One region of the Rossellomorea oryzaecorticis genome, then DNA from elsewhere that is predicted to be linked to it. Evidence: riboswitches for the same ligand, from Rfam matches in the RefSeq annotation. Region 1 holds a riboswitch; each other region holds the start of a gene.

What was found. A riboswitch is a leader RNA that binds a small molecule or an ion and turns the genes downstream of it on or off. The one in region 1 is predicted to bind S-adenosylmethionine.
Region 2: it holds a riboswitch for S-adenosylmethionine, as region 1 does, so the genes downstream of both, ACKA06_RS19700 (Na+/H+ antiporter NhaC family protein) here and metK (methionine adenosyltransferase) in region 1, are expected to answer to the same signal.
Region 3: it holds a riboswitch for S-adenosylmethionine, as region 1 does, so the genes downstream of both, ACKA06_RS02315 (2,3-diketo-5-methylthiopentyl-1-phosphate enolase) here and metK (methionine adenosyltransferase) in region 1, are expected to answer to the same signal.
Region 4: it holds a riboswitch for S-adenosylmethionine, as region 1 does, so the genes downstream of both, ACKA06_RS08730 (methionine biosynthesis PLP-dependent protein) here and metK (methionine adenosyltransferase) in region 1, are expected to answer to the same signal.

The regions. Positions count from the first base shown of each region.
Region 1 is NZ_JBJOSA010000014.1:3,193-6,349, forward strand. Features, by position in the region: gene pckA (phosphoenolpyruvate carboxykinase (ATP)) at 1-1,183, opposite strand, end outside; SAM riboswitch class I at 1,514-1,654, shown strand; gene metK (methionine adenosyltransferase) at 1,880-3,079, shown strand.
Region 2 is NZ_JBJOSA010000027.1:32,518-35,674, forward strand. Features, by position in the region: gene ACKA06_RS19695 ((S)-benzoin forming benzil reductase) at 1-337, shown strand, start outside; gene ACKA06_RS19700 (Na+/H+ antiporter NhaC family protein) at 383-1,699, opposite strand; SAM riboswitch class I at 1,784-1,888, opposite strand; gene ACKA06_RS19705 (MFS transporter) at 2,157-3,157, shown strand, end outside.
Region 3 is NZ_JBJOSA010000002.1:30,391-33,547, reverse strand. Features, by position in the region: gene ACKA06_RS02320 (methylthioribulose 1-phosphate dehydratase) at 1-22, opposite strand, end outside; gene ACKA06_RS02315 (2,3-diketo-5-methylthiopentyl-1-phosphate enolase) at 9-1,223, opposite strand; SAM riboswitch class I at 1,314-1,421, opposite strand; gene ACKA06_RS02310 (pyridoxal phosphate-dependent aminotransferase) at 1,484-2,662, opposite strand; gene ACKA06_RS02305 (carbon-nitrogen family hydrolase) at 2,775-3,157, shown strand, end outside.
Region 4 is NZ_JBJOSA010000005.1:234,477-237,633, forward strand. Features, by position in the region: gene ACKA06_RS08730 (methionine biosynthesis PLP-dependent protein) at 1-1,080, opposite strand, end outside; SAM riboswitch class I at 1,173-1,275, opposite strand; gene ACKA06_RS08735 (zinc-dependent alcohol dehydrogenase) at 1,661-2,794, shown strand; gene ACKA06_RS08740 (tryptophan--tRNA ligase) at 2,849-3,157, opposite strand, start outside.

The DNA.
Region 1 (3,157 bases):
CGAAGCATGTTGAGAATGTTGCCTGCGGCGAAGTGATGCCGCGCTCGGTTCCAGCAAGCTTGGAAGTGTATCCGCTCAGGAAGTGGTACATTGCCTGTTCTTTTGTCAGTTTGCTGATCGGAGGCAGTACGCCGAATGCATCCGCAGTCAGGAATACGATTGTATTAGGGTGTCCGGCCACGCTTGGCTCCACGATATTTTCCATTGCCTGGAGCGGATAAGCGGCACGGGTATTTTCTGTTAAACTGTTATCCTCATAATCCGGAATGCGTGAATCGTCATCAAGCACGACATTCTCAAGGACTGATCCGAATCGGATGGCATCGAAGATTTGAGGCTCTTTTTCACGGGTCAGCCCGATGCATTTTGCATAGCAGCCGCCTTCGATATTGAATACGCCGTTCGGCGACCATCCGTGTTCGTCGTCTCCGATAAGACGGCGGTTGGGATCTGCCGATAAAGTCGTCTTCCCGGTTCCGGAAAGTCCGAAGAATAAGGCAACATCGCCTTCGCGGCCTACATTCGCCGAGCAGTGCATGGAAAGGATATCGGCTTCAGGGAGCATGTAGTTCATGACTGAGAAGATTGACTTTTTCATTTCTCCTGCATATTCAGTCCCGCCGATCAGGACGATGCGTTTTTCAAATGAAACAATGATGAATGTTTCCGAGTTGGTGCCGTCAACCGCGGGATCTGCTTTAAAGTTAGGGGCAGAAACGATCGTGAATTCGGAATTGTGAGAGATTAGCTCCTCCGCACTTGGACGGATGAAAAGCTGGTGCGCGAAAAGGTTATGCCACGCAAATTCATTGATCACCTGAATCGGCAGTCTATGTTTTGGATCTGCGCCTGCAAACCCGTTGAAGACGAATACTTCTTCTTTTTCTTTTAAGTATGCAAGGACTTTATGATATAATTTATCGAATGATTCAGCGGAGATTGGCTGATTGACAGATCCCCAATCAATCTTATCTTTCGTAGTAGGCTCCTCGACGATGAATTTATCTTTAGGAGAGCGCCCTGTATATGTTCCAGTTTCAGCTCTTACCGCACCCGAAGAAGTTAAAACGCCTTCATTTCTATGGAGAACTTTTTCCACTAATTGTGAAACAGACAGTTGATTTTTTATGTTTTGACCGTTAAGTAATTCTGTTAACTCATTAGACATGCTCACTGAATTCATTAGAACCCTTCCTTTATATAAATTTAAATACCTTGTATCTTTTCAAAAATAGTATAACACAATTAATTTATTAGTCTATACTATTTAGTCATTTTTTATATTGTGACTTAAACTTGTAACATTTTCCTTAAAATCCGCACCTTATTTCTCCTTATTAGAGCAGTTTATGCTTGTCCACCGGAAAATCATCATGCATTTACCCATGGTTGTTATGTTTCTTCTTATATATTTGAGTCGTTTATCCAGTCGGATTTACCGGGAATCTTTTCATACTAAAAAACATTTGACACTCTTGAGTATTTAACGTTATTATTGTACCTTGAACGGATACTCTTATCCTGAGCTGGTGGAGGGAGCAGACCCTATGAAACCCAGCAACCTGCTAAATAGATAGTGGGTCCTTCTTATTGAAGGATCCCATGAAGCGAAGGTGCTAAACTGAGGCAAGGTGGATACCTTGAACGATAAGAGAGAAAAGGCGCGGCTATGATCTGAAACCTTTCCTCTTTGTGCTTTTTAGAGGAAGGGTTTTTTCTGTTTTTATAGTCTGCATAATTAGTTAAATCTCAGGTTTTATATAAGGGCCTTCCTTATAAAAAAACCATGTTTACTTCATACTACTTAGGGAAATGAGTACCGTATCTGTTTATTTGTTTTGCCGGTAAAGCCGGCAATTACGCTTAAGGAGGAACCTTGATGTCAACTAAACGTCGTCTGTTTACATCTGAGTCCGTAACTGAAGGACACCCAGATAAGATTTGTGACCAAATCTCTGATTCAATTCTTGATGCCATTTTAACGAATGATCCGAATGCCCGCGTGGCTTGTGAAACATCTGTTACAACAGGCCTTGTGCTTGTTGCAGGTGAAATCACGACGAGTACGTATGTGGACATTCCGAAAATCGTCCGTGAAACGATTCGCGGGATCGGCTACACTCGTGCAAAATATGGTTTCGATGCCGAAACTTGTGCTGTATTGACATCAATCGACGAGCAGTCCGCAGATATCGCCCAGGGTGTAGACCAGGCGCTTGAAGCTCGTGAAGGGCAAATGTCCGATGAAGAAATCGAAGCGATCGGTGCAGGGGACCAGGGGCTGATGTTCGGATTTGCGTGCAACGAAACGAAGGAGCTTATGCCGCTTCCGATCTCGCTTGCTCACAAAATATCCCGTCAATTGACTGAAGTCCGTAAAGAAGAAGTTCTTCCTTACCTACGTCCGGACGGTAAAACCCAGGTAACTGTTGAGTATGATGAAAACGATAAGCCTGTGCGTATCGACACGATCGTCATCTCTACACAGCATCACCCTGAAGTTTCACTTGAACAGATCCAGCGCAACCTGAAGGAATATGTCATCGATCCGGTTGTACCGAAAGAACTGATCGACGAAAACACTAAATACTTCATCAACCCGACTGGCCGCTTCGTCATCGGCGGACCTCAAGGGGATGCAGGTCTTACAGGCCGCAAGATCATCGTTGACACGTACGGCGGTTATGCACGCCACGGCGGCGGTGCCTTCTCCGGTAAGGATGCAACGAAGGTTGACCGATCTGCAGCTTATGCAGCACGCTATGTTGCGAAAAACATCGTGGCAGCAGGACTTGCTGAGAAATGTGAAGTCCAACTGGCGTATGCAATCGGTGTAGCTCAGCCTGTTTCGATCTCAGTCGATACATTCGGAACGGGTAAAGTTTCGGAGGATGTATTGGTTGATGTGGTTCGCAATAACTTTGACCTTCGCCCGGCAGGAATCATCAAGATGCTCGACCTTCGCCGTCCGATCTACAAGCAGACAGCTGCTTACGGACACTTCGGCCGCAACGATCTTGATCTTCCTTGGGAGCGTACGGACAAAGCTGAAGCATTGAAAGCAGAAGCTCTTAACTAATAGCAGGTATAAAAAAACCAGCACCTTTACGGGTGTTGGTTTTTTTGATGGAATTCCTTCGGGTAGGGGATGAAAGGA
Region 2 (3,157 bases), on a different contig from region 1:
TTCCGGGGCGGGGAGCAGGCCAGTCTATGGGTGGAGTACCTATTGTTCCACGAAGGCCGGCATCAATATGCTGACCGAAACCGTCAGTCTTGAACTTTCAAAAATGGGCAGCCGCCACAAAGTGATTGCGTTCAGTCCGGGAGTGATGGACACGGATATGCAGGGCACCATCCGTTCTTCTTCTGAAGAAGCTTTCGCAGATGTAGAAAACTTCAAGCGATACAAGGAGCAGGGGATGCTGAGGGGTGCGGATACAGTAGCTGGCGCCCTTGTGGATCTTGTAACGGAAAAAGACGTGGAGTCCGGCAAATTGTATCACGTGAATGACTTGTTATAAAAAGAAAAAGAGACAAATCCTTAATCGGTTTTGTCTCTTTTTATATTATGAGCGTGCTGTGCTTGCCTTTGGCGCTTTTGCCCGCGTGAACTTCGGCAGCGCAAAGCGGATCGCAGCCAATCCGCATACTGCTGTCAGGATCGGATAGAAAGCATATGCAATGATGCTCAGTGGAGAGATTCCCGCTGTTTCTGCGACGAGCAGCGCCTGGGCTCCATAAGGGATCAGGCCTTGCACGGAGCAGGAGAAGATATCGAGAATACTTGCCGATTTACGTGCGTCGACACCGTAATTATCACCGATTTCTTTCGCAAGCGGACCCGCAATGATGATAGAGATTGTATTATTCGCAGTGCAAAGATTTGTTGAGCTTACAAGTCCTGCAGTTGCAAGCTGGGCTCCTTTTGGCGAGCGGATCTTGCGTGTTGCAAGATAAAGCAGCGCCTGAATGCCGCCGTTATACCGGATCAGTTCTACAACGCCTCCGATCAGGACGGAAAGAATGACGATTTCTGCCATACCTGTCATTCCGTCAGCGACGCTTCCAAAATAGCTCGAAAGGGTAAAGCTTCCATCGGCTAACCCGATGATGCCTGAAAGAACGATGCCTCCGAATAACACCACGAACACATTTAGTCCTGCCAATGCCCCGATGATGACACCGAGATAAGGGAGGATCTTCACCCAGTCATACGTTCCTGCCTCAACCGCAGACTGATTGCCTGCCGTGATAAAGAACAAGATGAGCATCGTCAGGATGGCAGCAGGCAGGACGATGAAGAAATTCACTTTGAACTTATCTTTCATTTCTGTTTTCTGCGTGCGCACTGCCGCGATTGTTGTATCGGAAATGAAGGAGAGGTTATCACCGAACATCGCACCCCCGATGACTGTTGCCATGGCAATAGGCATGCTGATGTCAGTGCCGTTGCTGATTCCCACACCGATCGGCGCAAGCGCTGCGATCGTACCCATTGAGGTCCCCATGGATAATGAAACAAATGCTGCAATGATGAACAAACCAACGATAATCAAATTTTCCGGAAGTACAGATAAAGCCAGGTTCACCGTTGAATCAACGGCACCCATTTTTTCAGCGACTCCGGAGAATGCCCCTGCTAATAGGAAGATGAACACCATGATCATGATATCAGGGTGTCCCGCCCCTTTGGCGAAGCGTTCCACTTTTGCATTCAGTGACTCTTTACGGTTCATAAGCAGTGCCGCTACGGCTGCGATAATAATGGAAACGAGTACCGGGAATGCGTAGAAATCACCTGAAATGATTCCCGCACCGAGAAACAGTGCAACAAATATGACTAATGGCAGTAACGCCAGAAAATTTCCTTTTTCGTTAAACATTTGAACAACTCCTTTGGCATATGGTGTTGGAAAATAAAAAACCTCTTCTTGGGTAAGAAGAGGTTTCCATTAAAAGAAACTCTCCCCTTATCTTTCAAGCATCATGCTTGCTGGATGTGGCACAGCACTCAAAATGAGTCCGCTGCCGAGACATCACAGGGCCAGTCCCTCCGTCTCTCTGGATAAGAAGAATACGTTTATATTCATTTAAAAATTATACTTACATACTTTAAGGCGTTTAAGAGAAAAAGTCAAACGTAAATTTGTCCGTATTCTTTTAATGGGACTATAAAAGATTTCCAGTCCATTCGATCCAATCCGGGGAAGCCCTATGCTAACAGGATCCTTTATAATGGACGAAAGACGCAGGGTCTTTTTTTATCCATAAAAAGGATTTACAATCTTCTAAAATAGGTCTAGTATTATAGGGATAAAAAAACATCTGGGGGATACGGAAGTGGAAAAAACGGTGCGTAATCAAGTCTTTACTTTGCAAGGCTTTTATTTTTTGACTTTTTTTGGGGTGGGCAGTCTATACCCGCTGTTAAGCGTCTATTTAAGTGAAAGTGTCGGTTTGAATGGCTACCAGATCGGGACCATCATGTCGATCGGACCCATCATGATGATCTTCTTTCAGCCGGTCTGGGGGATGGTGAGCGACACGACAAACCGTCCGACCCAGGTACTCTCTTTTACGTCACTTGTTGCGGGGATTTTTGCACTGGGATACCTGGTGACTGACCTGTATTACGGGATTCTCCTGACAGCCATCCTTGTCGCTGTTTTCCAGAGCGCGATCATACCCGTTTCTGACAGTATCAGCCTGAAATATACGAGTAAAGTGAAATATAATTATGGAAATATACGATTATTTGGTTCATTGGGCTTTGGTGTCGCGGTATATGTGATGGGAAAACTGTCCGAAGGGTTCATCGGCCCGACTATCATTTTCTATACATTCTTCATATGTCTGGTGCTGTCGGCTGTACTTGCTTTCCGGTTCCCAAAGGAACGAGCCTCGGCCAAGCTCGATTTGAAAGCGGGTATGAAAGAATTGTTCGGACTGAAAAAATTCCTCATATTCCTGGTCGTCACCTTCATGGTATTCGGACCGAATCTCGCCAATAATACATACTTCGGATTATTCGTCGAAGATTCGGGCGGGACATATGCAGGGATAGGGCTCGCATTCTTGATTGCTGTATTATCGGAAGTTCCGTTCATGAGAATCGCAGGCAGCTGGATCGACAGGTTCGGACTTTTGTCGGTCGCGGCCCTCGCAGGAGCTGCCTCCATGATCCGCTGGCTCTTTTATTTCACTGAACCGAGCCTGTGGCTTGTATACAGCTCTGCTGTCATGCAGGGTCTTGCGATCGGTTTGTTCGTCCCGGCAGGCCTCCGTTATATCCGGGAAATTACGCCCGCTCACATCACCGCAACGGCCGTCACGATTTATTC
Region 3 (3,157 bases), on a different contig from region 1:
TACTATAATCATTTCTTGACACTGACAGCAGCCCCCTCTCCCCATAACTTGAGGGCTTCATCCAATTCTTTATTTGCAAATGCCGCCTCAACAAGAGTCGTTCCATCCAATACAGCTTCTATTGCCTGCCGGAAGGCCTTCCCTCCTCCTGCAGCACCATCCGGATGGCCATGCACTCCTCCCCCTGCATTTATGACACACTCATGCCCAAAGTCAGCAATCAACTGTGGTACCAGCCCTGGATGAATCCCTGCGGAAGGAACCGGGAATGTCTCATTGAATTCATCAGGTTTAACTAATTCATCCCTGATGGCCAACACTTGTTTTTTGTCTAATGCCACACTTCCATAAGGAGAAGGGAATAAAGATAAATCTGCGCCGGTCATCCTTAAAAATTTACCAAGCCACAAAGAATAACTCACCCCGTATTGAGGGGATGCAGCTGAAGCACCGGAAAAAGAAGGATGGGCCATAATAGGAAGGCTGATTTCTTCATCTTCCCTTAACTCCTGCAGTACATCCAGTCCATATGTAAACACATTGAACAATAAGGCATCAGCCCCAAGTTCTCTCGCCCTTCTTGCTTTTTCCCTTAATGTGGCTGTCCGTCCGGATAAATTGACTGCGTAGAGAGTGCGGGCCCCTGTTTCTTCAAAAACCTCTCGAAGAATGTTGGTGCCGGCCTTTATCCTTTCTTCAAATGGCGTCAATTCATTATCGAACAGGATTTCATCATCCTTTACCAGATCCACACCACCCAGTGCCTGAGCTCTCAGCTGTGACTGAAGGTAATCAAGATCTCTTCCGATCACCCCTTTAAAAATACTCATTAGAAGCGGTCTGTCGAAAACATTCACTTTTTCCCTGATTCCTCCAATCCCGAACCTTGGCCCGGGATATGCTTTCTTTAAATCATCGGAAAACTCAATATCCGTCAGTTTCACTCGGCCATCTAGAGAAAGTTTGCCAAAGACGGTCGTCAGGATGGCAGGTATATCGTTTGAGTAGTTACCGGATGGATACGCAATTCGAATTTCTGCCGTATCGCTTTCCAGTTCGTTTATTTCCACTACCCTTCCTTTGTACTTTCTTAATTGTTCTTGTTCCAACTGGGGAAGATCTGTCCATGAACCTACCGTCAGTCCAAGTGCGATTCCTTCCGCTTTCTTCTCGAATGTACCGCTCTTTCCGGACAAAACATATGTTGCAATCACTTCACTCATTCACGCTTCCTCCGATCATGTATGTTCTTTTAACGCAACTTTTCAACAAAAAAACCCCTTCGATAAGAAGAGGTTTTTATACAATACTCTGTCTTATCTCTCAGCAAAAATAATGCTGCAAGAATTAGCACCGTGCTTTTTTAAAAGTCGGTTGCCGGGCTTCATAGGGCTGGTCCCTCCGCCTGCTCTTGATAAGAAAAATCATTTGCTATTAATTTAATTTCAGTTGGATTATGGCATCATTTTTCATTTCTGTCAATCTATTTATCGAATAATTTTAAATTTTCAATTCTCTTCACGGCTTCAGAGAGGCGTTCTTCACTGGTCAATAATCCTGCTCGCACATACCCTTCTCCATATTCACCAAATCCCACTCCGGGTGCTACTGCCACATTGACTTCCTCAAGAAGAAAATCTGAGAATTCCACAGATGAGAAACCTTCAGGGACCTTCAGCCAGGCAAAGAATGAACCAGCCGGTGCCTTTACATCCCATCCGATTTCCCTCAGTCCGTTGATAAATGTCTTCCTTCTGGATTCATAGGAAGCCACCAGTTCTTCCACACAATTCTGGGAACCGAGCAAAGCCTCCACTGCCGCTTCCTGGACAGCACCGAAAAGACTCACATACATGTGATCCTGCAAGATATTGATAGCGTCGATCACACTTTTATTCCCGACTGCGAAGCCCACTCTCCATCCTGCCATATTATAGGTTTTAGAGAGTGTGTAAATTTCAATGCCCGTGTCTTTTGCCCCGTCGGCTTCCAGGAAACTGACAGGCTTTTTCCCATCGAAACCGATGGCACCATATGCAAAATCATGCACAACGCAAATCCCGTGATTCTTTGCAAAAGCTGCCGTCTCTTCAAAAAATGTTCGGGAGGCAACCGCTCCTGTGGGGTTATTTGGATAGTTCAAAAACATGAGCTTGGCCTTTTCCCTTTCCTCCAATGTTATATCTCCATAATCAGGCAGGAACTGATTTTCTTCTATGAGCGGCATTGTCACCATTCTGGCCTCTGCCAGGGATACCCCTGAAAGATAATCCGGATACCCCGGGTCCGGTACCAACACCGTTTCCCCAGGATTCAGAAGACATTGAGGCAGTTCAACCAGTCCTGCTTTTCCCCCAAACAACACGGCAACCTCTTCCTGTGGATCGATATCCACACCATACTCCCGCTTATAAAAAACCGAGATGGCTTCCTTGAATGAATCCAACCCCCGAAATGGGGAATATTTGTGGTTGTCCGGCGAGTTTACCGCCTTTATCATCGCATCGACGATATGCGGAGGTGTCGGTTGATCCGGATTTCCCTGACCCAAATTGATTACATCGTGCCCTTGTTTCATCACTTCCTGGACTTTCCCAGTAAGCGACGCGAAAAATTGCTGCGGCAGTGAGTTGATTCGTTCTGCTTTTTTAAAGGTTGTCATCTTTTCACCTTCTGCACTTTTTAGAAAATTATTTACTTTCAAATTCTAGTCACAAATGATATAACGTAAAGTAATGATTGTAAAGTGAAAATTTCAAAAATGAGGTGTTACTTTGAGTATGAAGATTGGACTGGCACAAATGGATATCACATTTGGCCGCCCTGATGAAAATAAAAAACGGGTTCAGATGTGGGTTAAGAAAGCCGTCGAAGCAGACTGCGATATCGTGGTATTTCCTGAATTGTGGACGACCGGTTATGACTTAACAAGAATCGGTGAAATCGCTGATGAAGATGCAAGAGACATTTCTGCATTTCTTTCAGATCTTTCTTCCCGATATTCCATTCATATTGTCGGCGGCTCGATTGCAAAGAAAACAGCAGATGGTGTGTCAAACACCCTCCTTGTTGCCGACAGCAGCGGTAACATCATTAAGCAGTATAACAAACTTCACCTATTCAAGCTGATGGATGAACACCATTATCTTCTCCCAGG
Region 4 (3,157 bases), on a different contig from region 1:
ATTGTCCAAATCAGCAATGATATCCCCGACATTTTCAATTCCAACAGAAAAACGTAAAAGACGATTGCAAATACCGATTTTATTCCTTTCTTTTACGGGAATATCAGCATGTGTCTGGGTGGCTGGATAAGTTATGAAGCTTTCAACGCCTCCGAGGCTTTCCGCGAATGTAATGACTTTCAATTTTTCAAGGAAGGGACCGACCCACTCTTCTCTTGAAATCCTAAAGGACAACATCCCTCCTCTGCCCGGGTACAGGACATCTGTCACACACTCATGATTCGTCAGATATTCTGCGATGACGCGGGCATTTTTTTCATGCTGCGCAATCCTCAAACTCAACGTTTTCATACCGCGGAGCAGAAGCCAGCTGTCAAACGGTGAAAGGACTGCTCCAATGGAATTCTGGACTGTGTATATCTTTTCTCCGAGATCCTCGTCTCGTGCAATGACCGCACCCGCCAGCACATCGTTGTGGCCGCCTAAATATTTTGTGGCACTGTGGACGACAATATCTGCCCCCTCTGTTATTGGCTTTTGCAGGATTGGGGTGTAAAAGGTGTTATCCACAATCAGCAGTAAGCCGTTATCCTTTGCAACGGAAGAAACGGTCGAAATACTCGCTTCATTCATAAGCGGATTGGTTGGTGTTTCAAGGAAGATGCCCTTCGTGCTTCCATTTATCTTCTCAATTATTCTGCTTTCATCTGCTGTATCGACGAAATGGAATTTGATATTGTATTGATTCTCATACTGAAGGAAAAGCCGATAGCTGCCGCCGTACAGATCTTCGGGAACAATCAGTTCGTCCCCCGAGGAAAACAAATTCAATATTGCCTGGATGGCTGCCATACCGGAACTGAACGCAAAGGCCCTCCTGCCTTCCTCCAACTGGGCTAATGTGTCTTCCAAAATGAACCTGGTTGGATTTCCTGTGCGGGAATAATCAAATCCAGTAGATTTTCCGATTCCCTGATGCTCATATGCAGTAGATAAGTATATTGCCGGACTGACTGCACCTGTCCTGCTGTCTGTACGATTACCGGATTGTACGAGGATTGTATCAATGTGTTTACTCACTTTTCGCCTCTCCTTTTCTCAGTAAAATGAAAAGGGGTATAAAATAAAAAGCCCCCTTATGCAATATAAGAAGGCTTCATCATTCATTCTCCCTCTTATCGGCCAAGTTGAATCAACTTGCTGGAATTAGCACCATGCGCCATGCTGGTTGCTGAGGTGTCACCGGGCCAGTCCCTCTACCTCTCTTGATAAGAATCTATTTAGTTTTTCTACAAGGATGTTTTCTAAAAGATTGTTGCTTTTCGTAAATTGACTAGTAGCCTGAATGTTGCTTGTATACGTGCTCTTTTCGAATTCAAGTTAATCTACAGGTGGACGAACATCAGAAAATACCAAAGTTCCGGTATTTTCTTGTGTATTGAGCAACAAAGTATGCGAAAAGAGCTTTCTCCAAAAACTTTATTAAAATAACTTCTTCATAACTTACAACATACTTTATTAAATGTCAATGAAAATTATGAATACTTCGTCATTTCACGTCAAAAATGTTTTAGGTTACAAATGAGATTCAATAAGAAATGTTTAAAGTATCTACTTAAAGTCTAAATGTATAGAAATACTTAGATAGGATGTGATTTGCTTGAAAGGTGTAACTTTCCAAGGGAAAGAACAAATGGTGGTAAAAGAAGTTGAAACTCCTGATATTCAAGAGAATACCGATATGATTGTGAGGATTACTGCAAGCGGCATCTGCGGTTCTGACCTTCATCTTTATCACGGCGGAATCGAGCCTGAACAAGATTACGTAGTGGGGCACGAGCCGATGGGGATTGTAGAGGAAGTAGGTTCGAATGTTAAAAGTTTAAAGAAAGGCGATCGTGTAGTCATCCCTTTCAATATCGGATGCGGAGAGTGTTTCTTCTGTAAGAATCAGATGGAAAGTCAATGTGACGACTCAAATCCTCATGGAGAGGTCGGCGGGTTATTTGGGTTTACAGAAATGAACGGCGGCTATCCGGGTGGTCAGGCAGAATACCTTCGGGTCCCTTATGCAGACTTTACTTCGTTCAAAGTGCCCGAGTCCAGCAGTCTTGATGATGAGAGTGTCCTCTTCCTTTCGGATGTCATTCCTACAGCTTATTGGAGCGTAGAGAACAGCGGAGTGAAAGAAGGCGATACGGTCATTGTCCTTGGCAGCGGACCAATTGGGTTGATGGCCCAGAAATTCGCTAAACTGAAAGGAGCCGAGCGGGTAATCGCAGTCGATCAGGTCGATCACAGGCTCCAGCACGCTAAACGCACAAATAATGCTGAAACGTATAACTTCAAGGAGACCCCTGATATCGGTTCTGTCCTCCATGAATATACAAAGGGAGGCGCTGATGTTGTGATTGACTGTGTCGGAATGGACGGGACCGTTCCACCTGATCAAACATTCGGATCTGATTTCGATAATCAATTCGGGACCATCAGCCCGATAAAAACGGCCTCTCAATCGGTAAGAAAATTCGGTACCGTGCAATTGACAGGTGTTTATGCCACAGAAGCAAATCGTTTTCCAATAGGGGACTTCTTCAGCAGAAATGTCTCCATCAAAATGGGACAGGCCCCAGTCATACACCTTATGCCAAAACTGTACGATATGATCGAAAACAAAGAATTTGACCCGACTGATATTATTACCCATCGTATTCCCATTGAAGATGCAGCGCGTGGATACGAGATTTTCGATAAGAAAGAGGACGGCAATATCAAGGTGATATTAAAACCATAAACCTATATTATACAAGCTGCCATTCAACTAGATCGGCAGCTTGTATTTTTAATGTCATGAATGAAGAATCCCTATTTTCCTTTTCACCTCCTGCAAGAATGGTCTCGTTTTCTTTCTTGCTTTCTCAGCACCATCCATTAAAATTTCATTAAGCTTTTCAGGAGAGTCCATCAATTCACGATACTTTTCACGAGGCTCTTCCAAAAACTCATTCATGACTTCAAAAAGCTCTTTCTTGGCCTCTCCCCATCCGATACCGGATTGAAACCGGTTCTTCATCTCATCTGCTTTAACTTCTGACGCAAATTCTTTATATAACGAAAATATAATCGAATCATCTGGATTTTTCGGAGCCGCAGGCGG